DNA from 3 places in the Lacrimispora cavernae genome. Region 1 is predicted to be linked to each of the others. Evidence: predicted binding sites of a transcription regulator. Region 1 holds the regulator's gene; each other region holds the start of a gene.
The links. Region 1 encodes NrdR, which represses ribonucleotide reductase genes. Its sites were predicted from a motif close to CACAANATNTTGTG; they were not measured.

Region 1 (8,057 bases):
GGAAATCGTTGGCTTAAAGGACCGGGCCAAGGCTTATCCGGCCCAGCTGTCAGGAGGACAGAAGCAAAGAGTCGCTATTGCAAGAGCCCTTGCAACCAATCCAAAGGTTCTCCTTTGCGATGAGGCTACAAGCGCTTTGGATCCTAATACCACAAAATCCATACTTGGACTTTTAAAGGATATTAACAAGTCCATGGGGGTTACCGTAGTTGTTATCACCCATGAGATGTCAGTAATAGAAGCTATTTGCGACCGGGTTGCGATCATTGACCAAAGCCACATTGCAGAGGTGGGAAGCGTTACGGAAATATTCTCTGAGCCAAAGTCGAAGATCGGCAGGCAGCTTATTTTAGGGGAAGCGGCGGAACGGGTTAGCTGTTTCGGCGGTTCCAGAAGGGTCCGGATTTCCTTTGACGGACGGTCTTCCTTTGAACCGGTACTTTCCAATATGATATTGGCCTGTAAGGTTCCGGTAAATATTATGCATGCAGAGACCAGGGATATTAACGGGACCGCTATGGGACAGATGGTCATCCAGCTTCCGGAAGAGGAAGTGGATCAAAACAGGATTCTTAATTATTTAAAGACAGCGGGAATCACTCATGAGGAGGTGAAGGATTATGATCTTTGATGCAACCGTTTTACAGATGCTTAAAACAGGCATATGGGAAAGCTTGTACATGACATTTGCCTCATCCTTTTTTTCATACCTGATTGGAATCCCCTTGGGCATTATACTGGTCGTTACGGATAAAGACGGGATTTACCCCATCCCCTGGTTTCAGCGGATACTGGGGCTTGTTGTAAACCTGCTCCGTTCCGTGCCGTTTATCATCTTACTTATTATGGTCCTTCCTATTACAAAGGCTATTGTAGGCACTACCCTGGGAGCAACGGCTGTAATCCCGCCTTTGGTAATAGCTTCCGCACCCTATGTAGCAAGAGTCGTGGAAGCCTCCTTTAAAGAAGTAGATCCAGGTGTGATCGAAGCGGCAAAATCCATGGGTTCCTCCACCTTTCAAATCATTTGGAAGGTACTTCTTCCGGAGGCAAAGCCTTCCCTATTAGTGGGAGCAACCCTATGTATCACCACCATACTGGCCTATTCAGCCATGTCAGGCTTTGTAGGCGGAGGCGGACTTGGAGATATTGCAATTAAATACGGATATTATCGTTACCAGACGGAGATGATGTTCATTACCGTAGCTATTCTTGTTATCATTGTTCAGGTTATCCAGGAAGCGGGAATGAAATTATCCAGAGTGAGCGACAAGAGAATTAAATAGTAACTGCCTAAGGCGTTACCATAAAAAATTTAAGGAGGAAAAATTATGAAAAAATCACTTTATGTACTTACGGCAGCACTGTTAGCGGCAGGAGCGCTGACCGCATGCTCAGGAAGTAAGGGAGTACCGGAAACAACTGCGGCAACACAGGCTGCATCATCTGAGGAAACAAATGCAGAAGAAACAACGGCAGCAGAAGCTTCCGGCGAACTGGAGAAAATCGTTGTCGGCGCAACTCCTTCTCCTCATGCAGAGATTTTAAATGCTGCAAAAGATATCCTGAAAGAAAAAGGCTATGAGCTGGTTATCAAGGAGTATACGGATTATGTGCAGCCAAACCTGGCTCTTGAATCCGGAGACTTAGATGCTAACTATTTCCAGCACAAGCCATATTTGGATCAGTTTAATGAGGAAAAAGGAACCGATCTTGTAAGTGCGGCAGCCATTCATTATGAGCCTTTCGGCATTTATGCAGGAAAGACCGATTCCATTGATAAGCTTGCTGACGGAGCCCAGATCGCAGTTCCAAATGATGTTTCCAACGAAGCAAGAGCTCTTCTTTTACTGGCAGACCAGGGTCTGATTGAATTAAAGGAAGGCGTAGAGCTTAATGCAACCAAGAATGATATTGTAAAGAATGAAAAGAATTTTAAAATCGTTGAAGTAGAAGCAGCTCAGCTTCCACGTTCCTTAGGCGACGTGGATGTGGCTGTTATCAATGGAAACTATGCCATTGAGGCTGGCTTAAAGGTATCTGATGCTCTGGCTGTTGAGGATGCCAAGTCTGTGGCAGCAACCCGTTACAGTAATATTATTGCAGTACGTGCGGGAGAGGAAAGCAGTGAGAAGTCAAAAGCCCTTGTTGAGGTTTTGACAAGCGATACCATTAAAAAGTTTCTTGAAGATACCTATGGTGGCGCAGTAGTTCCTTCTTTCTAAATAAGAGATTTTTGCAGCAATGATAAATAGCCGTTATGGAGACAGCTTTGTGCCGCTTCCATAGCGGTTTTTTGAGGCAAAAAACTAATGACAGAAAATATTAATTTTACAGATAATGGAAATTATTGTATAATTGCCATATTATGGTTACAAGGACGTGGCCATAATCAGATGAACGGCAGTAAAAAACACTGCCTTTTATCAGAAATCAGAAAAGCGATTTCAGATAAGCTATATTGTGAAAACAAAAAAGTTTTCACAATCGGATGGACGGCAGTAAAAAACACTGCCTTTTATCAGAAATCAGAAAAGCGATTTCTGATAAGTTACATTATGACAAAAAAGGAGATGATAGAAATGGATCAGGATAATCAAGATGGTTCCTGGCAGGAACCCCGGGATTTGGAATATGATGCAGGATATAAGCAGCCAGAGAAGCCAGCCCAGAACAATATGGCACTTGCTTCTCTGGTCATGGGGATTCTTGGGATTATTACCTCCTGCTGCTGTTACGGAGGTTTGATCTTCGGAAGCCTTGGGGTACTGTTTGCCCTGCTTTCTAAGACGGAAGACAGGTTTGATGGCCATGCAAAGGCAGGCCTTATTACTTCTTCCATTGCATTTGTGTTGGTTGTATTAGTTGTTATCATATTTATTGCTGCTGTGGCAGTGAGTGACTTAGGGCTAGGAGGTGTGCTTTCGTGAAAACTTCATCATCAGAACTTAAAATGCGTGCAAAGCGGACCTTAAAAGGCAGATACGGCCTGTGCATTGGTATCCAGTTTATTGAATTTGCCATTGTTCTGGCAATATCTCTAGTGTATATTTTAACGTCATTTTCTATGGGCTTGATGAGAGATCCTTTTATTGACGGCGTACACGGCATATCAGCAGGATATGTGGTCATGAAGGTGGGGGTTTATTTATCCTTCATGGTAATTCTCTCTCTATACGGTCTTTTAAAGCCGGGGGTACTTAAATGTTATGTGAATATGAGCACTGGCCAAACCGCCAGGCTGTCTGACCTGCTCTTTGCATTTCAGAACAAGCCGCATAGGTTTATAGGACTTTATTTTATTAATCTTTTGATAGGATTTGTATGGGGTATTCCGTACTTTGTAGTATTCATTGTAGCGGCCATCACAGATTTTATACCGGTCATGGTGGTATTGCTGGTGCTTACATACCTGCTTATGCTCAGTGGAAGTATCATTACAATGATGTATTTATCACAGTCCATGTTCCTCTTAATCGAGTCTCCGGATCAGAAGGTACTGGGGAGTCTTAAGGAAAGCGCGGCCATGATGAAAGGCAATAAGGGAGGTCTATTTTACCTTTTTATAAGTTTCATAGGGATGATAGTCCTGGGATACTTCTCCATGGGAATCGGCTTTCTCTGGATCAGCCCTTATATTCACGCCACCCTGACAGAGTATTATCTGGATCTTAAGGAGCGGCTTTCCCATAATTCCCTTAGAATAGGAGAAGAAGTCTCCTGCCAGTCCATGTGGAACCAGGAAAATCAGTGGTAGAACCGTGTCATACAAGGGGGCTACGCATAGAATATACTAAGGAGGTGTATCTATGCGAATTTGCGATCTCAAACAAAAAGAAGTAATTAATATCTGTGACTGCAGACGCCTCGGTTATGTTGGTGATGTGGATTTTGACATGGAAACAGGCTGCCTTATAGCCATTATTGTACCAGGACCAGGGTGCTTTTGCGGCTTTTTAGTCAGGGAGAGAGAATATGTGATTCCTTTCTGCGACATAAGGCAGGTAGGGCCGGACATCATCCTTGTAAACGTGGATTTGGAAAAAGCAACGGAAAGATGCGGGATATAGGGAGGATGGGCTTGCAGAACTTTGGATTGTAAGTTATGATATATGCAGGTAATTCGATTCGCCTTTGGCTCATCGAGCGGCTGATTTACTAAATTCCATTTCAATTGCCTTTGCATTTATTAAGTAAATTATGCCAATAATAATACAGTCCGTAAGACAGGAGGACCAGAAACGTGAAATGCCCATTTTGCAATGAAGCAGATACAAAGGTTATTGATTCCCGACCGGCAGACGACAACAGCTCAATCAGACGCCGCAGACAGTGTGAGAAGTGCGGAAAGCGGTTTACCACCTATGAGAAGCTGGAGACCATGCCTCTCATGGTAATTAAAAAGGATAATTCCAGAGAAGTTTATGACCGTTCAAAAATAGAATCAGGGATTCTTCATTCCTGCCATAAGCGGCCGGTATCATCCCAGCAGATTGATTCCATGGTAGATGAAATAGAGACCCAGGTTTTTAACCGTGAGGAAAGAGAAGTGGAAAGCACGGTGATCGGAGAGCTTGTTATGAAAAAGCTGCAGGAAGTTGATGAGGTGGCTTATGTGCGCTTTGCTTCCGTATACAGGGAATTTAAAGACGTGAGTACCTTTATGGAAGAAATAGGAAAATTGTTAAAAAAGTAGGAGATTTATGTTTAAGGTATTTTATCCGGATGAAGATGCAGCTTCTGCATATGACATATCCTTTGAAAAATTATATAAGAACGGGATCAGAGGCGTGATTTTTGATATTGACAATACTCTGGTGCCCCATGATGCGCCTGCAGATGAAAGGGCAAAGAAGCTGTTTTTACGTCTGCATGAACTCGGGATAGAAACCTGCCTTCTTTCTAATAACAAAGAGCCGAGAGTGGCGGCCTTTGCCAGGGCTGCGGGCGGCTCCCGCTACATTTATAATGGAAACAAGCCCGGAAAAAAAGGATATCAAAGAGCGATGAAGCTCATGGGAACGGATGCGAAACATACGGTTTTTGTGGGAGATCAGCTTTTTACCGATGTTTATGGAGCCAAGAGAGCCGGGATCCACAGCATTCTGGTTAAGCCGATTCATCCGAAGGAAGAAATCCAAATCGTTTTAAAGAGATATTTAGAAGCAGTTGTACTATATTTTTACCGCAGAGATAAGAAAAGAAAAAAGTGAACAGTATAACGGTGAAATAAAATTCCTGGCGGGTAAAAGACAACCCGGCAGGTTATAATACGGATGAGACGGTCCGGACAAGCTGGCTGATCCGGACATACAGGAAATTACAATAAGAGATCCATGACTTGCTGACAGGAAGAAACACCTTTGGTATTTTTATGCCTAAAAGCATGGATTGAAAGGTGGTAGAAGGGATATGAAAATTCTTGTATTAAACGGGCCGAATCTGAATTTTTTAGGAATTCGTGAAAAAGGGATATACGGAACAGAGGATTATCATGCACTGGTATCCATGCTGGAAGAGAAAGCGCAGAGAGAAGGTCATGAGCTGGAAGTCTATCAGAGCAATTATGAAGGCGGAATCATTGACAAGATTCAGGAGGCGTATCACAATGGAACAGAAGGGATTATCATCAATCCCGGAGCATTTACCCATTACAGCTATGCCGTAAGAGATGCCCTGGGTTCTGTGGAGATGCCCAAGGTTGAAGTTCATATATCCAATGTCCATAAAAGGGAGGAGTTCCGCCATACATCGGTGACTGCTCCTGTTTGTACCGGTCAGGTGGTTGGCCTGGGGCTTAAAGGATATGCCCTGGCAATGGATTTCTTAACAGGAAAATAACCGTTCCGATTCAAAGAAAAGGGAGATATTTGTAAAAAACGGTTGAAAATGTATTTGTTATAGTATAGAATATAAAAGGTTAAGAAGAGAAATTCAAGGAGGAATATCATTTATGATATCAGCGGGTGATTTTAGAAACGGTATCACATTAGAGATCGAGGGTACTGTTTATCAGATTATGGAGTTCCAGCATGTAAAACCTGGAAAGGGTGCTGCATTCGTAAGAACTAAGATTAAAGATGTGTTAAACGGCGGCATTAACGAGCGCACATTCCGCCCGACAGAGAAGTTCCCACAGGCAAGAATCGATAGATTTGACATGCAGTATCTGTATGCTGATGGAGATCTTCATAACTTTATGGATATGAACACCTATGAGCAGATAGCGTTATCTCCAGATGTGATCGGTGATGCGTTAAAGTTTGTGAAAGAGAATGAGACGGTTAAGGTATGTTCTTATAATGGTAAGGTATACTCTGTAGAGCCTCCATTATTCGTGGAGTTAGTTATCACAGATACAGAGCCGGGATTCAAGGGTGATACCGCTCAGGGAGCTACAAAGCCAGCTACGGTTGAGACTGGTGCAGTAGTATATGTTCCCTTATTTGTAGATCAGGGTGACAAGATCAAGATTGATACACGTACAGGTGAATATCTGTCCAGAGTTTAAAAAGAAAAGGACCGGGCAAACCGCAGGTCCTTTTAATAATTATGTACGATATCGTGAAAACAACGTAGAGGAGATTATTCTCATATTCCTACGTTGTTTTTGTGTTATAAAGTTATATAGCCCTCTGCAGCAATGATTTCCGACATGGAGGCAGTGCAGTTCTGCCGCCCGATATAGGTGAAAAAATAGGTGATCCAGCATAAAAGAAATAGGATACAATGCTTTTTCATTGCTCCTCCCCGGCGGTCCTGGTACAAATCTGCTTAAAATAAAATTCCCGGCTGGTGGCAATCAGACCCAGCACAGATACCTTTTCTCCCAGCCTTGACGGGATGACAGGAACTGGGATAGCGGCATGATTATCAACGATTGATTGTATCCTTGGGATCAGCTGTTCCTCAAAAGCCAGGTAGTCGCCGCCGATGATCACCAGTTCGCAGTCAATGACGGACAAAAGGTTGCAGACCGCACAGCCTAACTCCGTGCTGATAAGATCCACCAGGGCGGTCACCTGAGGATCCTGCAACTGGTAGCGTTTGATTATATCAGGGAAGGTGACGGGCTCGCCCTGGCAGTCACAGTTAAGCTGCCTGAGTATGGAGTCAATGCAGATCCTGTTTTCCAGAGAAGCATTTTTTGTAGTAAGGCTTTCCGGGGTGACGCAAAAACCGATTTCACCTGCCGCCAGATGGTTTCCCTCGTGCAGCCTTCCGTTTAGCAGGATACCCGCGCCAACGCCCTGGCCGCAGCTTATAAAGGCCAAATGGCTGCACCCCTGGCCTCCGCCGCAGCACCATTCCCCCAGAACGGAAGCATTGGCGCTGTTTTTAATCAGGACAGGGACAGGAAAAGCCTCTGTAAGACGTTCCTCTATCAGCCCCACATTAAGATCCCCGTATTTGGAACTGACAATATAATTTTTATCATTGTCATTAAGGATGCCGGGAGCGGATACGGCAATAGCTGCCAGGTCCTGGTGGGTAATGCACTGGGAGGCCAACAGCATGGACACCGCATTGATGCACATGGTGATCCAGGAATTCAAATCAGCGGTGGGGGTCTGCTGGATGGTAAACTGGTTGATGATGGAACCTCTTAAGTCGCTTAAGCAGAAATATGAATGCTGATATTGAAAATCCATTACAATAATGTATTTAAAATTATCGCAGAAACGCAGAAGCGTCGGTTTTCTGCCGCCTCCGCTGGAACAAGCTCCTTCGCCTATCTCATTAATAATGCCGATTTGTAAAAGAGCTGCCACATTGTCGGCCATGGATGGCTTGCTCATGTTCAGCATGCGGGCCAATTGGGCCTTGGAAGTGTCGCCTTTCTGAAAGATGGCGTCCAGAATAGCCCTTTGATTGATTGTGCGGACATGGCTGAGATTTACTGTTTTTTTCATATGCACTCCTATTTATCAGATATGTTTGTCAGCTTAAACACCGGCTTTTTCCCCGGAATCAGGGAAATGCCGTCGGAATAGCCTTCCTCCCGGTCCTTTAAGGCTTCGATGAGACAGCCTCTCAGGCAGTCAATCCGTTCCCCG
Region 2 (8,057 bases), 210 kb from region 1:
AGAAAGCAGGGCAGGAAAGAGGAAAGTGATGGATAAGGAAGTTCTTTTGGCAGACGGGCAAAAGAAGAGCACAAAAGAAGAAAAGGTATGGGAAGCCGTGATTGAGGCGGTTCTCTTTACCATGGGGAATTCCGTTGAACTTAAGGCTCTGGCAGCTGCCATCGGCCAGGATGAGGCCACGGCAAAGGAGGCGGTTCTCCGTTTGATGAAGCGCTATGATACGGGGAAAAGAGGGGTGCAGATTCTTGAACTGGAAAACAGCTACCAGATGTGCACCCGGCCTGAGTACTACGAGAACTTGATCCGTGTGGCATCTGCGCCTAAAAAACAGGTTCTTACGGATGTGGTTTTAGAGACCCTGTCCATCATAGCCTACAAGCAGCCTGTAACAAAGCTTGAAATAGAGAAGATCCGGGGCGTCAAATCGGATCATGCGGTCAATAAACTGGTGGAATACAACCTGGTATATGAAGTGGGGCGCTTAGATGCCCCTGGACGTCCGGCATTATTTGCCACCACAGAGGAATTTTTAAGAAGATTTGGTATCGGATCCACCCAGAATCTTCCGGTTGCTGACCCTGTTGTGGCGGCTGAGATACGGATGGAAGTGGAAGAGGAGCTTTCTGAAAGCGGCGATCTGATTCCGGCGGAAGATAAAAAAGATGATAACATTTAGGAGGAAAAAAGGTGACACAAGCCATAAGAATAAAATATTTTACTGATAAAATCGAACGTTTACGCTACATAGACGGGAAATCCGACTGGATTGACCTGCGGGCGGCACAGGAAGTGGAGATAAAGGCAGGCGAGTTCAAGCTGATCCCTCTGGGGATTGCCATGGAACTTCCGGCCGGATTTGAAGCCCATGTGGTTCCAAGAAGCAGCACGTTTAAAAATTACGGTGTGATCCAGACTAACAGCATGGGAATCATTGATGAAACATACTGCGGTGATAATGACCAGTGGTTCTTCCCGGCCTATGCGCTCCGGGATACGGTTATTCATGTAAATGACCGCATCTGCCAGTTCCGTATTATGGAGCATCAGCCTGCCTTATGTTTTGAAGAAGTGGAACTTTTAGGGCATGAGGACCGTGGCGGCCATGGAAGCACGGGAAAACAATAAATTCTTGAATTGAACTTCCTTAAAAGGAGATAATAGCATGAGAAGAAAGACAGGTTACGGGACTGTAATCCTTGGACTTGCACTGGCAGTTGTCATAGCAGCAGGCGGCTGCGGGAAAAAGGAAAACAAATATTCTTACCGGGCCGCGGGAATCGAAGCTCTTGACCAGGGCAACTATGACAGTGCCGTGGAAGCCTTTGACCAGGCCATCAATTCCTCCAAAGGACTGGTAGGAAAGTTTGATGTGGATGTGTTAAAGTACAGGGCAGAAGCCGAATACCTGGCAGGGGATTATTCTTCCGCTGCAGACACCTATGGCATACTCATAAAGGTAGACCGTGAGCGGCCGGAATATTTAAATCTGCGTTCCGTTTCCAGAGCAGGGGCCGGAGATTTAAACGGTGCCATAGAAGACTATAAGCGAAGTGCTGAACTGGATGCCGAAAAGAAAGCGCCGGGCAGGCTGAAAGCCTTGCTGGCCGCAGGGGCGGCCATGGAAAAGGCAGGAACGGCATCTGATGCCATGAGCCTCTATGAGGAAGCCCTTAAGGGCGGGGAAGAAAGCGCCCAGCTTTATAACCGGATAGGCTTATGCAAGATGTCCGGAGAGGACTGGGATGGAGCGGCTGAATACTTTAATAAGGGCCTTTCAGCAGCCGACAGTTCAGAGGTTCCGGAACTTTTATTTAACCAGGCTGTTGCCAAGGAGCGTAAAGGTGAATTTAAAGCAGCCCTGGATCTGATGCAGCAGTATGTCTCAGCCCACGGCCCTGATGAGGAAGCGGAGCGGGAGATCACATTTTTAAAAACAAGATAGGTTGGAACGATTGATGGCAGAACTGATTGAGTTAAAGGAAGTAGAAGAACGGGTGATCCTGGTGGCAGTCAGTACCGGGGATGAGAATGACGGGCAGGCGTCTCTTGATGAGCTGGAAGAACTGGTGAAAACGGCAGGAGCCGTTACCGTGGATAAGGTGATCCAGAACCGGGAGAGGATTCATCCGGGGACTTATCTGGGCAAGGGAAAGATTGGGGAAATAAAGGACCGCATCTGGGAGCTTGATGCAACCGGAATTGTCTGCGACGATGAATTGTCTCCGGCCCAGCTTCGTAATTTGGAAGAGGCCCTGGATACCAAGATCATGGACCGGACCATGGTGATTCTGGATATTTTTGCTTCCAGAGCCACGACCAGAGAAGGAAAAATCCAGGTGGAACTGGCTCAGCTAAAGTACCGGTCAGCCCGTCTGGTTGGCCTTAGAAGTTCCTTATCCCGTCTGGGAGGAGGAATCGGCACCCGGGGACCTGGAGAGAAAAAACTGGAAATGGACCGCCGTCTGATTCATGACAGGATCGGAATGCTAAAGGCTGATTTAGAGGATGTGAAGCGTCACAGAGAAGTTGTCAGGCAGCAGAGGGATAAAAATCATGTACCGACTGCCGCCATCGTTGGCTATACCAATGCCGGGAAATCCACCCTGTTAAACAGGCTTACAGATGCCGGGATACTGGCTGAGGATAAGCTGTTTGCCACCCTGGATCCCACGACCAGGAATTTAAGCCTGCCAGGCGGTCAGCAGCTCCTTTTAACAGACACCGTAGGATTTATCAGAAAGCTTCCCCATCATTTGATCGAAGCATTTAAAAGTACCCTGGAGGAAGCCAAATACAGCGATATTATCCTTCATGTGGTGGATTGTTCCAATCCTCAGATGGATATGCAGATGTATGTTGTATACGAGACCTTGAGGGAGCTTGGTGTTTGTGATAAGATCATGGTTACCGTGTTCAATAAGATCGACGCGGCAGAGGGCGGCACGATCCTTAAGGATGTTTCTTCAGACCATCAGGTGAGGATATCCGCTAAAACAGGAGAAGGACTGGATGAACTTTTAAATCTTTTAGAAACCATTCTCAGAAACCAGAAGGTGTATTTAGAAAAGGTTTATTCCTATAAGGAAGCCGGGAAAATCCAGCTGATCCGCAAATACGGCCAGTTGTTAAAGGAAGAGTATCAGGAAGACGGAATTCTGGTGAATGCCTATGTGCCATCGGAACTGTTTGCCTCTCTGGCAAACAATGCCGATGTTGTTGATGATTAAAAAAACACAATATGTGGATTGGTGTTAAAAAACCAAACTACATATTGTGTTTTTTCTTTTCTTCTGGTATAATATACCTGTGAGAAGCCGGCTCTGGCTTCTTGCAAAAGGTGCCGCTTTTGGCACCGTCTATTTAGTTATAGAAAAGTTATAAGGGGTTTTGCAGAGGAACGCCCTGCTTACCGGGCAGGAAAGTGGAAAGGAGTTTAGTTATATGATCCAGGTGGTAAAGAGAGATGGGGAAAGTGCTGAATTCAGTCTGAATAAAATCACGGAAGCGATTAAAAAAGCATTTAAGGCCACTCAAAAGGAGTTTAATAATGAAATACTGGAATTGCTGTCTCTTCGGGTAACTGCTGATTTTCAGGGGAAGATGTCAGGAGGAGAAGTTACGGTAGAACAGATTCAGGACAGTGTGGAACACGTTCTTGAGCAGGCGGGATATACCGATGTGGCAAAGGCTTATATTTTATACAGGAAACAGAGAGAAAAAATACGGAATATGAAGGATACCATTCTGGATTACAAGGCTGTGGTAAACAGCTACGTAAAGGTAGAGGACTGGCGTGTCAAGGAAAATTCCACTGTCACCTATTCCGTTGGAGGGCTGATCTTAAGTAACTCCGGTGCGGTTACGGCTAATTACTGGCTGTCTGAAATTTATGACCAGGAGATTGCAAATGCCCACAGAAATGCGGATGTCCATATTCACGATTTATCCATGCTCACCGGTTACTGTGCCGGCTGGTCCTTAAAGCAGCTCCTTTTAGAGGGGCTTGGCGGAATACCGGGAAAGATCACTTCTTCCCCTGCAAAGCATTTATCCGTACTTTGCAACCAGATGGTCAATTTCCTGGGGATCATGCAGAATGAATGGGCAGGAGCCCAGGCCTTTTCCTCTTTTGATACTTATCTGGCTCCTTTTGTAAAGGCTGATCACTTATCCTACCGGGAAGTGAAAAAATGCGTTGAATCCTTTATTTATGGTGTGAATACGCCAAGCCGCTGGGGAACTCAGGCTCCTTTCTCCAATATTACCCTGGACTGGACCGTTCCTGCCGATATGGCGGAGCTTAATGCCATTGTCGGAGGAAAAGAGGCGGACTTTAAGTATAAGGACTGCAAGGCTGAGATGGACATGATCAATAAGGCCTTTATTGAAACCATGATAGAGGGAGACGCCAATGGGCGGGGCTTCCAGTATCCCATTCCTACTTACTCCATTACCAGGGATTTTGACTGGTCCAATACGGAGAACAACCGGCTGCTGTTTGAAATGACCTCCAAATACGGAACCCCTTACTTCTCAAACTACATTAACAGCGATATGGAACCAAGCGATGTAAGGAGTATGTGCTGCCGTCTGCGCCTGGATTTAAGGGAGCTTAGGAGAAAGACCGGAGGCTTCTTCGGTTCCGGCGAAAGTACCGGTTCCGTGGGCGTTGTGACCATCAACATGCCAAGGATCGCTTATCTTTCCCAGAATGAGGCCGATTTTTACAAGCGTCTGGATCATATGATGGATATTTCGGCCCGGTCATTAAAAACCAAGCGTGAAGTCATAACAAAGCTTTTGAATCAGGGGCTTTATCCTTATACAAAACGTTATCTGGGCAGCTTTGGAAATCATTTTTCCACCATCGGTCTCATCGGAATGAACGAAGTCGGCTTAAACTCCAAATGGCTGGGGCAGGATCTGACAAGTGAAAAAACAAGACAGTTCACAAAGGATGTGTTAAATCACATGCGGGAAAGGCTGTCAGATTACCAGGAGATGTACGGAGACCTCTACAACCTGGAGGCAACTCCTGCCGAGTCCACCACATACCGGCTGGCAAAGCATGACAAGAAGCATTATCCGGATATCATAACAGCCGGAAATCCGGGGGATACTCCTTATTATACAAACAGCTCCCACCTTCCTGTGGATTATACGGCAGATATCTTTGATGCCCTTGAGATTCAGGATGAGCTGCAGACCCTCTATACATCAGGAACCGTATTCCATGCATTTCTGGGTGAAAAGCTTCCTGACTGGGAAGCAGCAGCAAAGCTGGTGCACACCATTGCAGAGAATTTCAAGCTGCCTTATTATACATTGTCGCCAACCTATTCCATTTGTTCGGAGCACGGATATCTTTCCGGCGAACATAAGGTATGCCCGGTCTGCGGAAAAAAAGCTGAGGTATACAGCCGGATCACCGGCTACTACCGTCCGGTGCAGAACTGGAATGAGGGAAAAACTCAGGAATATAAGAACCGGACAGCCTACGATCCTTTCCATTCTGTACTGAAAAAGGGAGCTTTAAGGGAAAATGGGGATAAGGCAGCAATGAAAAAAGCGGAGATCCCGGCCGGGACCTATCTCTTTACAACCAAAACCTGCCCTAATTGCCGGATTGCAAAACAGTTTTTACAAAATATGGATTATGAGGTGGTAGATGCCGAGGAGAATGCAGAGCTTGCCACAAAGTTTGGAATCATGCAGGCACCTACTTTGGTGGTCATAAAGAACGGCCAGGTAAAAAAGATCACAAATGCCTCTGAAATCAGGAAATTTGCGGAAGGCAGGACCAGGTGAAATGACTTCAATCCTTTGTCGGTCCGTCATTAAGATATGGTAGTCAGTGAAAAGATTCTATGCTATAATGGCATGGAATCTTTTTCCGTTTCAAAAAAGAGGGGGTGGCGGAATATGAAAATGACCGGCCCTGTTTGGAATGATTGAAGATAACATGTGACTGAAGAGGAGCTTAAAAAGATGGGAAGAGAAAAGTTTTCATCCCGCCTGGGATTTATACTGATTTCAGCAGGATGTGCCATTGGCCTGGGAAACGTCTGGCGTTTTCCTTATATTGTGGGCCAGTATGGAGGAGCAGCTTTTGTTTTGATTTACGCGGTGTTCCTGCTTATTTTGGGGCTGCCTATTGTGGTAATGGAGTTTGCCGTAGGGCGTGCCAGCCAGAAGAGCGTTGCTTTGTCCTATGATGTACTGGAGCCTGAAGGAAGCAAATGGCATTATGCCAAATACCTGGGAATGGCGGGAAATTACATTCTGATGATGTTTTACACCACGGTTTCCGGCTGGATGGTCTTATATTTTTTAAAGATGGCAAAGGGAGATTTTGTGGGCCTTGATGCGGAAGGGGTAGCCGCAGAGTTTGGGAACATGCTGGCAAATCCTGTTCTCATGGGAATTTTTATGATCATCATGGTTGTAGGCTGCTTTTCTATTTGTGCCAGAGGGCTTCAGGGAGGCGTAGAAAAGATCACAAAATTAATGATGGTATGTCTTTTGGGCTTAATGGCCATACTTGCTGTTCATTCCGTGTTCATGGAAAACAGCAGGGCAGGACTGGAATTTTATTTAAAGCCTGATTTCGGTAAGATCAGGGAGGCAGGGATTGGTGAAGTCATATTTGCTGCCATGGGACAGGCCTTTTTCACCTTAAGCATTGGGATCGGAGCTCTTGCCATCTTTGGAAGCTACATAGGCAAGGAACGCAGGCTGGCCGGAGAAGCCATCAGTGTGGCGGTTCTGGACACCTTTGTGGCCTTTATGGCGGGACTTATTATTTTTCCTGCCTGCTTTGCATTTCAGATTGAACCGGGCCAGGGACCTAAGCTGGTTTTTGTGACTCTGCCCAATGTATTTAACAACATGGCAGGCGGAAGGCTGTTGGGAAGCCTGTTCTTCCTTTTTATGTCATTTGCTGCTATTTCCACGGTAATTGCGGTTTTCCAGAATATTGTTTCTTTTGCCACAGATCTGACCGGATGTACCATAAAAAAGGCAGTGTGGCTGAATGCAGCCGCCATTATCATATTATCCCTGCCTTGTGTACTGGGATTTAATGTGTGGAGCGGTTTTATGCCCTTTGGCGAAGGAAGCAATGTTCTGGACCTGGAAGACTTTATTATCAGTAACAACCTGCTTCCTCTGGGAAGTCTGGTCTATCTTGCTTTCTGCACCAGCAGATACGGCTGGGGATTTGAGAATTTCATGAAGGAAGCCAATGAAGGAAAGGGAATCCGTTTTCCGCGATGGGCAAAGGCTTATGTAACATTGGTTCTGCCGGTCATTGTTCTGGTGATCTTTATCCAGGGCTATGTTGCTAAATTCTTTTAAAGGCTGATGAGATAGCTGCTTTGAAGCAGAATTATGTATCGTTACGAAAAGAGGCCCGCAGGTTCAGACCTGCGGGCCTCTATACTGTTGTTTTGTCTTTCTTATCCGTTTTTCCTCTGTCTTGCAACCGTACCTGGCTGCAGGAAGCTGCTTTTCCTCAAGAGGTCATTTCCGCTTATCCTTTGCACGACATTAGCAAGGCTGGTATGGAAATTACCCTTTGCCATCATGAAAAATGGGCTGGAAGCGGAAAAGATTCCAATATCAGCCATTTTGCTCCCCTTCTGGCAGATGTTTTCCTGGAAAACGATTCTGCTTTCCGGGATATATTCCATGGGGTTTTAAACGGAAAGGCATGATCAGTTTTAAAAAGTTCGTGTTTCCCCTTGATTTGGGAGCACACGAACTTTTTACACCTTGTTTAGATTTCGTAATAGCCTGCCTGGCCATCCAGCCTTTTTTGTTCTTCCACCAGATCTGCCAAGGTAATGCTGTCTACCACATCAGAGATTGCATGATCCAGTTTTTTCCATACCATGAGAGTGGCACAAATCTGGGAACGGCTGCAGGGATTGATTTCATCCTCCAGACATGTTACGGGAACCAGACTTCCCTCTGCAAGGCGCAGAATCATGCCAACGGTATATTCCGAAGGATCCTTTGTCAGATAATATCCGCCCTGGGCGCCTCTTCTGCTTTTC
Region 3 (8,057 bases), 850 kb from region 1:
GTTGAAGAGTAATATTGCGGCCATACCATGCCCCAGGGCAAATGGCCGGCAAATAAAACCTTCAAGCTATCGGCAGATGATCTGCCGGGCTTGAAGGTTTTTTTGTTCTTTTGAGAATCAGCCGGAGTACGTATCTTTCATCATAATAAATGGAAGGTCAGGACAAGGGATGCAAATACGATAGAAACCATGGAAGTAAGCTTTATGAGAATGTTGATCGATGGTCCGGAAGTATCCTTAAACGGATCTCCTACGGTGTCGCCTACTACTGCGGCTTTATGCTGGCTGCTTCCCTTTCCGCCATGTGCGCCCTGTTCAATATACTTCTTTGCATTATCCCATGCGCCTCCGGAGTTAGCCATCATAACTGCAAGTACAAAACCGGTAACGGTATTACCGGCAAGAAGAGCCGATACACCTTCCGGCCCTAATAACAAGCCAATAACAATAGGAATAATAACGGCTATCATGGCCGGTGCGATCATCAGCTTTTGGGCTGATTTTGTACACATGTCAACGCAGGAAGCATAATCCGGTTCCGTTTTTCCTTCCATAATCCCGGTTATGGTCTTAAATTGACGGCGGACTTCCAATACGATTGCCTGAGCAGCTTTGCCAACGGCTTCCATGGTAAGAGCAGCAAATAAGAACGGTAATACACCTCCAATTAACAATCCGACCAGTACTTTTGGATTGGTTATGGTTAAATCCAGATTTAAATCCGGCTGGATCTGATGTACTTTATCAACATAGGAAGCAATCAGTGCAAGAGCAGTCAAGGCAGCGGATCCGATAGCAAATCCTTTTCCTGTAGCAGCAGTGGTATTGCCCAGAGAGTCAAGGGCATCTGTTCTCTGTCTTACGGAAGCATCCATATGTGTCATCTCGGCAATGCCGCCGGCATTGTCAGCGATTGGTCCGTAAGCATCCGTGGCCAGTGTAATTCCTAAAGTGGATAACATTCCAACTGCAGATAAGCCGATGCCGTAAAGTCCGAGATTAAAATCATTGGCGCCTCCGGAACAATAGTAACTTACAAGGACAGAAATGCTTACAATTATTACCGGTGCGACAGTAGAAAGCATACCAAGGGATAATCCGCTGATAATTACTGTTGCGGCTCCGGTTTCACTGGACTCCGCTAATTTTTGGGTAGGGCTATAGGTGTCTGATGTGTAATATTCTGTAATAGCTCCGATTAAAACTCCTGCAATCAATCCCGAAAGAATGGCAGCATAAAGTCCCATATGATCGGGAAGCATCAGCTTTATGATAAAAAACGCTGCAATAATAATGATTGCTGCACTAATATAGGTACCGGTTCTCAGCGCTTTGAGAAGATTCTTCTGAGAGGCTCCTTCCTCTGTCTTGACAAAAAAGGTGCCAATGACGGATGCTGCAACACCCAGAGCTGCAAGGAGCATGGGTATGGACACGCCCTTGAGTCCATATCCTGCGGCAACCGCAAGAGCAGCAGTTGAAACAATGGAGCCAACATAGGATTCATAGAGATCAGCCCCCATTCCGGCTACGTCCCCTACATTATCCCCTACATTATCAGCAATAACAGCCGGATTACGCGGATCGTCTTCAGGAATACCGGCTTCCACCTTACCAACAAGATCTGCCCCCACATCTGCAGCCTTGGTAAAAATACCGCCGCCGACCCTGGCAAAGAGGGCCATACTGGAGGCGCCCATACCAAAGGTCAGCATATTCGCTGTTATTTCTGCAATTCGTTGGTCTGCCGGAAGATGACGAAAGGCTGCGTTTAAAATGAAATACCAAATAGAAAGATCCAGAAGACCAAGTCCAACTACGGTAAAGCCCATAACGGAACCGGCTGAGAAGGCCACCTGGAGTCCTTTATTTAAGCTTTTTGAAGCTCCTTCTGCGGTTCTGCAGTTAGCCATAGTTGCCGTCCGCATGCCTATGAACCCGGACAGACCTGAGAAAAAGCCGCCCGTCAAAAATGCAAACGGGGTAAAAAAGCTTAAGAACCCGTTAAAGGCCATAACCAGTAAAATACAAAAAACTGCAATAAAAAATATTGCGACCCCTGAATACTGCCGTTTTAAGTAGGCATTTGCCCCTTTTCTTACAGCTTCAGAGATCCGGGTCATCTCTGAGGTGCCCTCTGGCTGTTTTTTGACACGAAGAAACATGACCCAGGCAAAGAATATCCCCAACAATGACCCCATTGATACAAAATAAATTGCATCCATTAATTCATACCTCCTGTTTTGTATTTTGATGACTTCATTATAGTACCAAATAATATATAATTTCAATAAAAAAATGAATGAATTTACTAAAAAAAGGTGAGATTTATCATAATTATTATGAAGAAATCCGGATTTTTTCATTATTTTTAGCATTTTCTTAACAGCGTTTTTTGCTTTTGATTCTGCAATTATAACCGAGTCTGTGGATATCTAATAATGATGATATTCGGATTTCACAGGATTATTATCGGCAATATTAGTAATTTTATTATTTCTTTCCGGACTTAGTATCCTGGGAGACATTGCTTATTTTGCTGTCCTGCAATAACCTTTCATGGAATGCACCCAAAGAATCGCTTTATCAGTATTTTAACAAAGTAATAAAACAGCGCATAAGAAAGCCTCTGCCCTCATGGATGAAGGCAGAGGCTTTCTTATGCGCTGGTACTTTTATGGGCAGGATGCCTGCTGCAATTTTTCTCCGGCAAGCCATTGACCGGCAGATATTAATTCATGCCCGGTCCTTTGCTTTCAGATACAAGGGGAGGGGCAACAGTCCCTTCATTCTGGTTATTGGCACCCTGGGCTGCCTGAGCAGTCTGAGTTGTCTGGACAAATGCAGATTTTCCCGCTTTTTGCAGATATTCCATGATTCCTTTTGCATCCGCCTCTCCCAATGCCTTATACTGTTCCTCTGTTGACAGAAACAGGGTCAAGTCGCTGGTGTGGTTTAAAAAGCCGTGTTCAATGATAAAGCCACGGATTCCATACATCTGGGAATAACGGGGAATTGCATAGTAATCGGCCTGGCTTCCGTCGGGAAATAAAGTTCCGTTCTCTGAATCCCGGAGGATCAGTCCCCGGTTGTGAAGCCCCAGAGTGTTTAACTGCTTTAAAATGGTATTGGCGGCTTCCTGGGACTGGAGGGCCAGATCATTGTTATAGCGGCCGGTCCTGGGAGCCATGGAGCTGACTCCATAAGCATTTTTCACTGTACCGTTTCCCAAAGCCGAGTCAATGTGCTGGCTTACAAAAAGATCCGCATGTACGGAGGCGGCAAAAGCGGCACGCTGATCCAGAGGGACGGTGGTTTCCGCGCTGTCCTTTGTTAAATAAACCGTATAGTTGGAAAACTGCTCCAGATACTGTTTTGTATAAGTGGCGATCTTCATGGTGATTTCATCTTCATAGTAGGTAATTCCGTTATATTCAAAGTGGCAGCCGGAATAATGTCCGCCTGTCTTGCCGTGGCCCGGGTCCAGGACGACGATAAAGTTGGAGCTGCTGCGCATGCCTGGTCCGATTTCAGGCGTTGCTGTTTTGGTTACCGGAGGAGCAAAAGCTGGCCCGGTTTCTTCTTCTGCCCATGAGACGGAAGAGGAGGTGGTGGAAATAAGAACGGCAAGTAAAAGGGCCTTAGCGGCGGCTGGTATTAAGTTCTTTAATTGAGTCATGATCGATCCTCCAGAATAATGCGTTTTGTCTTACATTATACCACTATTTGGCAGATTCTGTAAATGGCCTTCTAGGAATTTGTCTCTTGTTGTGATAAAATGTACCGATATAGAAATAACTGAAAAAGGAGACTGAAATATGAAGTATTATTTTGCCCCCATGGAAGGAATCACCGGCTATATTTACCGGAACGCTCACCACAAATTTTTTAAGCAGGTAGATGTGTATTTTACTCCTTTTATCGTGCCCACCCAGAACCGGAAATTTACCTCCAGGGAAAAAAATGATTTTCTGCCGGAGCATAACGTGGGATTGCATGTGATTCCTCAGATTCTCACCAACAAGGGGGAAGATTTTATATGGGCGGCAAAGGAATTAAAACAATTTGGATATGAAGAGGTGAATCTGAATCTGGGCTGTCCCTCTCCAACGGTGATTTCTAAGGGCAGAGGGTCCGGTTTTCTTGGGGAACCGGAGCAGCTTACCATATTCTTTGATCAGATTTTTTCTTCATTGGACATGAAAATCTCAGTAAAAACCAGGATCGGAAAGGACAGCCCTGAAGAATTCGGAAGGCTTATGGAGATTTATAACAAATATCCCATAGAGGAACTGATCATCCATCCCCGGATCCAGAAGGACTATTACAGGAATCAGCCTGATTGGAAAGTAATGGAGGAAGCGGTCTCTTTAAGCAAGAATCCCTTGTGCTACAACGGAAACCTGTTTTCAGCAGAAGATTATAAGAAATTCATTGCTGCCTTTCCTTCTATAGGCTGTGTCATGTTTGGAAGGGGAATGGTGGCAAATCCCGGCCTGGCAGAGGAAATAAAGAGCGGAGAGAAAATGGAAAAGAGGCAGCTAAAAGCCTTTCATGACGAAGTTCTCAAAGGATATGAAGAGATCATATCCGGGGACCGCAATGTCCTGTTTAAGATGAAGGAGTTATGGGCTTATATGATCCAGATGTTTGACGGGGGCGAAAAACTTGGCAAAAAGATCCGGAAGTCCCAGCACCTTTCCGATTACAGGGCAGTGGTTGACAGCCTGTTTGGAGAACTGGATTTAAAAGAAACTGGAGGAGCATTTGGCGGAGAATAGGAGTAATATGTACGCTTATAAGAAAAATACAAAATGATTATAAATTTTTTTAATTAATGATTTGACGTTTCAAGCTTGAACCTATAGTTACGATAGGATATCATCCTGGGGCGTTACCTTACTTTCGGTATGTGGAGAGATGCCTTTTTGTTTGGCTCTGCCAATGCGCTGCAGATCCGTCTGCAGACTGTTGGAGTTCCCCTTTCCTCCCAGGCATTGTCCATGCTTCCTTGCCTGATCACGTTAGGGCCCTGTTTGGCTCGGCCCACAAAAATCACGGGCCGGAAAGCCTTATATTCGTGGCGCCAGATAAGAATTTTGAGGGCTTTTTATTTATAATGTTCATATTAGTGATAACGCTTGAAATCTTACGATGTAAGACTTCAGGCGTTTTTTAACCGAATCAAGCAGGGGCGCGGACCGGGAATATCCGTTTGACTTAATCTTGCGGCTTTTGTCTGCCAATAATAAAAAAATCAGATCATTTAAAAACGAATATTTTGTATCCCGGTAGTTGAAATTAACTATATGTTGTGGTATATTTTTACATATGAGATTCGATAACAGTTATTGATACTAATATAAAACATGGAATGGCGGGAATTATAAATGGATAAGGCAGATGGAAAACAGGATATTCTGGAATATTTTAAAGAGGTTAAGTCACTGGAGGGAATTTTAGACGGAATCCGCAAGGATTGGGATTCTGCATCATATGACCTCTGTCACCTCTCCGTAAAATTCACAGGGTTCTGTAAGAAAAATATGAGCCTGGAAGAACGGTTTGAGGCGCTTATCCAGGCGGCGGTGGAACTGACGACCCAGGAGGCGCCGGATTGGGAGTATATAGGAGCAAGGCTGCTCATGCTGCGATTTGAAACCAGGCTAAAGGAAGAGCTGGACCGGAGGAAGATCGGAAGCTTTTACGATAAAATCTGTTTTCTGACAGAGGACGGGCTTTACGGAGATTACATTCTGGAGAATTATAAAAAAGAAGAAATTGACCGGTATGAAGCGTATATGGATCAGAGCAGAAACCATCTGTTCAATTATTCCGGGCTTGAACTGCTGCTTAACCGGTATGTGATCCGCAGCCGCCGGAATGCACCTTTAGAGACGCCTCAGGAAATGTTTCTTGGAATTGCCATGCACCTTGCCATGCCGGAAAAGGATGACCGGGACACCTGGGTAAAACGGTTTTATGATATGCTCAGTACGTTAAAGGTTACCATGGCAACGCCCACCCTCTCAAACGCCAGAAAGCCTTACCATCAGCTTTCCTCCTGTTTTATCGATACTGTTCCGGACAGCCTGGATGGCATTTACCGGAGTATTGACAGCTTTGCAAAGGTCAGTAAGTTCGGGGGAGGTATGGGCCTTTATTTTGGAAAGGTCCGCGCCGCAGGGAGTGCGATCCGCGGTTTTAAGGGAGCTGCGGGAGGCGTGATCCGTTGGATCAAGCTGGCCAATGATACGGCAGTGGCAGTGGACCAGCTTGGAGTAAGGCAGGGAGCTGTGGCGGTTTACCTGGATGTCTGGCACAAGGATCTGCCGGAGTTTCTGACTCTCAGGACCAATAACGGAGATGACCGCATGAAGGCGCATGATGTTTTTCCGGCTGTCTGCTATCCCAACTTGTTCTGGAAGCAGGCAAAGGAGAACATAGATGGAGACTGGTACTTAATGTGCCCTCATGAAATCCTGACAATAAAGGGCTGGGCATTGGAGGACTCTTATGGAGCCCAGTGGGAGGAACGTTACCTGGATTGTGTGAATGACAGCCGTATCCACAAGCGGATCATTCCTATTAAAGATATTATCCGCCTGGTCTTAAAGAGCGCTGTGGAAACAGGAACGCCCTTTACCTTTAACCGGGATATTGTAAATGAAGCCAATCCCAACAGCCACAGCGGCATTATTTACTGCAGCAACCTGTGTACGGAAATTGCCCAGAACATGAGCGGAGTCGAGCAGGTTGACCAGCAGATACAGACAGTGGACGGGGAAACTGTGGTGGTTACCGTAACAAGGCCGGGAGACTTTGTTGTGTGTAACCTGGCCAGCCTTTCTCTGGGAAAGATTGATCTTAAGGAGACCGGGGAGCTGACGGAATTGACAAGAAGTGCTGTCCGGGCATTGGATAATGTAATTGATCTGAATTTTTTCCCTGTGCCCTATGCAAAAGTCACCAACCTCCGCTACCGCCCGGTGGGACTGGGGGTAAGCGGATATCATCACATGCTGGCAAAAAACGGGATCTCCTGGGAATCAGAGGAGCATCTTAAATTTGCTGACAAGGTATTTGAGGCCATCAATTACGCGGCAATTGAAGCAAGCTGTGATTTTGCCAGGGAAAAAGGAAGATATGACCTGTATGAAGGCAGCGAGTGGCAGACAGGGGCATATTTTGACAAACGGGGATATTGTTCTGAGAAGTGGAATTGCCTTCGGGAAAAGGTGGCAGAAGGCGGCATGAGAAATGGCTGGCTCATCGCCATTGCGCCAACCAGCAGCACCAGCATGATCGCCGGAACCACGGCAGGGCTGGACCCGGTCATGAACCGGTATTATCTGGAGGAAAAAAAGAATGGCCTGGTTCCCCGGGTGGCACCGGACTTATCACCGGAAACATTCTGGAAATATAAAAATGCCCATTATATTGACCAGAGCTGGTCTGTGAGGGCAGCGGGAGTCCGGCAGCGCCATGTGGACCAGGCCCAGAGCATGAATCTTTATATAACCAATGACTATACCCTTCGTCAGGTGCTGGGGCTTTATATCCTGGCCTGGGAACAGGGAGTGAAAACCATTTACTACATCCGCTCCAAAAGCCTGGAAGTGGATGAATGCGAGGCCTGCTCCAGTTAGAGGCCGGTTCTGGTTAAAACGGCCGGTTGACCATAATAAAACAGGAGAGTTTGGAGAGAGTGATATGGAACAATTAAAAAAACGACCCCTTTTTCATCCGGATGGGGAGATTGAAGTAAGAAAACGGCGGATGATCAACGGCAATACCACAAACCTCAATGATTTTAACAATATGAAATACACCTGGGTAAGCGACTGGTACCGGCAGGCCATGAATAATTTCTGGATACCTGAAGAAATTAATTTAAGCAGGGACAGGAAGGATTATCCTTTATTAAGTCCTCAGGAGCGGAGAGCTTATGATAAGATATTATCCTTTCTGGTGTTTTTGGACAGCATCCAGACCGCTAATTTACCGGCCCTTGGAGAATATGTGACTGCCAATGAGATCAATCTCTGCCTTTCCAT

Region 2: a site for NrdR is predicted at 3,263-3,276, ahead of ABFV83_RS04310 (ribonucleoside triphosphate reductase). Genes of this name have one in related genera too.
Region 3: a site for NrdR is predicted at 5,304-5,317, ahead of ABFV83_RS09250 (ribonucleoside-diphosphate reductase subunit alpha). Genes of this name have one in related genera too.

What each region holds. Positions count from the first base shown of each region.
Region 1 covers NZ_CP157940.1:1,098,450-1,106,506, forward strand. Annotated here, with positions in the region: gene ABFV83_RS05195 (ATP-binding cassette domain-containing protein) at 1-631, shown strand, start outside; gene ABFV83_RS05200 (methionine ABC transporter permease) at 621-1,286, shown strand; gene ABFV83_RS05205 (MetQ/NlpA family ABC transporter substrate-binding protein) at 1,332-2,225, shown strand; gene ABFV83_RS05210 (hypothetical protein) at 2,583-2,930, shown strand; gene ABFV83_RS05215 (DUF975 family protein) at 2,927-3,757, shown strand; gene ABFV83_RS05220 (YlmC/YmxH family sporulation protein) at 3,810-4,070, shown strand; gene nrdR (transcriptional regulator NrdR) at 4,244-4,696, shown strand; gene ABFV83_RS05230 (YqeG family HAD IIIA-type phosphatase) at 4,704-5,213, shown strand; gene aroQ (type II 3-dehydroquinate dehydratase) at 5,413-5,841, shown strand; gene efp (elongation factor P) at 5,954-6,511, shown strand; gene ABFV83_RS05245 (hypothetical protein) at 6,616-6,741, opposite strand; gene ABFV83_RS05250 (ROK family transcriptional regulator) at 6,738-7,913, opposite strand; gene ABFV83_RS05255 (arylsulfatase) at 7,922-8,057, opposite strand, start outside.
Region 2 covers NZ_CP157940.1:889,038-897,094, forward strand. Annotated here, with positions in the region: gene ABFV83_RS04285 (segregation/condensation protein A) at 1-36, shown strand, start outside; gene scpB (SMC-Scp complex subunit ScpB) at 29-676, shown strand; gene ABFV83_RS04295 (dUTP diphosphatase) at 688-1,125, shown strand; gene ABFV83_RS04300 (tetratricopeptide repeat protein) at 1,163-1,942, shown strand; gene hflX (GTPase HflX) at 1,956-3,227, shown strand; gene ABFV83_RS04310 (ribonucleoside triphosphate reductase) at 3,442-5,808, shown strand; gene ABFV83_RS04315 (sodium-dependent transporter) at 5,989-7,356, shown strand; gene ABFV83_RS04320 (hypothetical protein) at 7,563-7,715, shown strand; gene ABFV83_RS04325 (Rrf2 family transcriptional regulator) at 7,778-8,057, opposite strand, start outside.
Region 3 covers NZ_CP157940.1:1,944,203-1,952,259, reverse strand. Annotated here, with positions in the region: gene rd (rubredoxin) at 1-12, shown strand, start outside; gene ABFV83_RS09265 (sodium-translocating pyrophosphatase) at 141-2,225, opposite strand; gene ABFV83_RS09260 (N-acetylmuramoyl-L-alanine amidase) at 2,732-3,679, opposite strand; gene ABFV83_RS09255 (tRNA-dihydrouridine synthase family protein) at 3,819-4,781, shown strand; gene ABFV83_RS09250 (ribonucleoside-diphosphate reductase subunit alpha) at 5,391-7,649, shown strand; gene ABFV83_RS09245 (ribonucleotide-diphosphate reductase subunit beta) at 7,714-8,057, shown strand, end outside.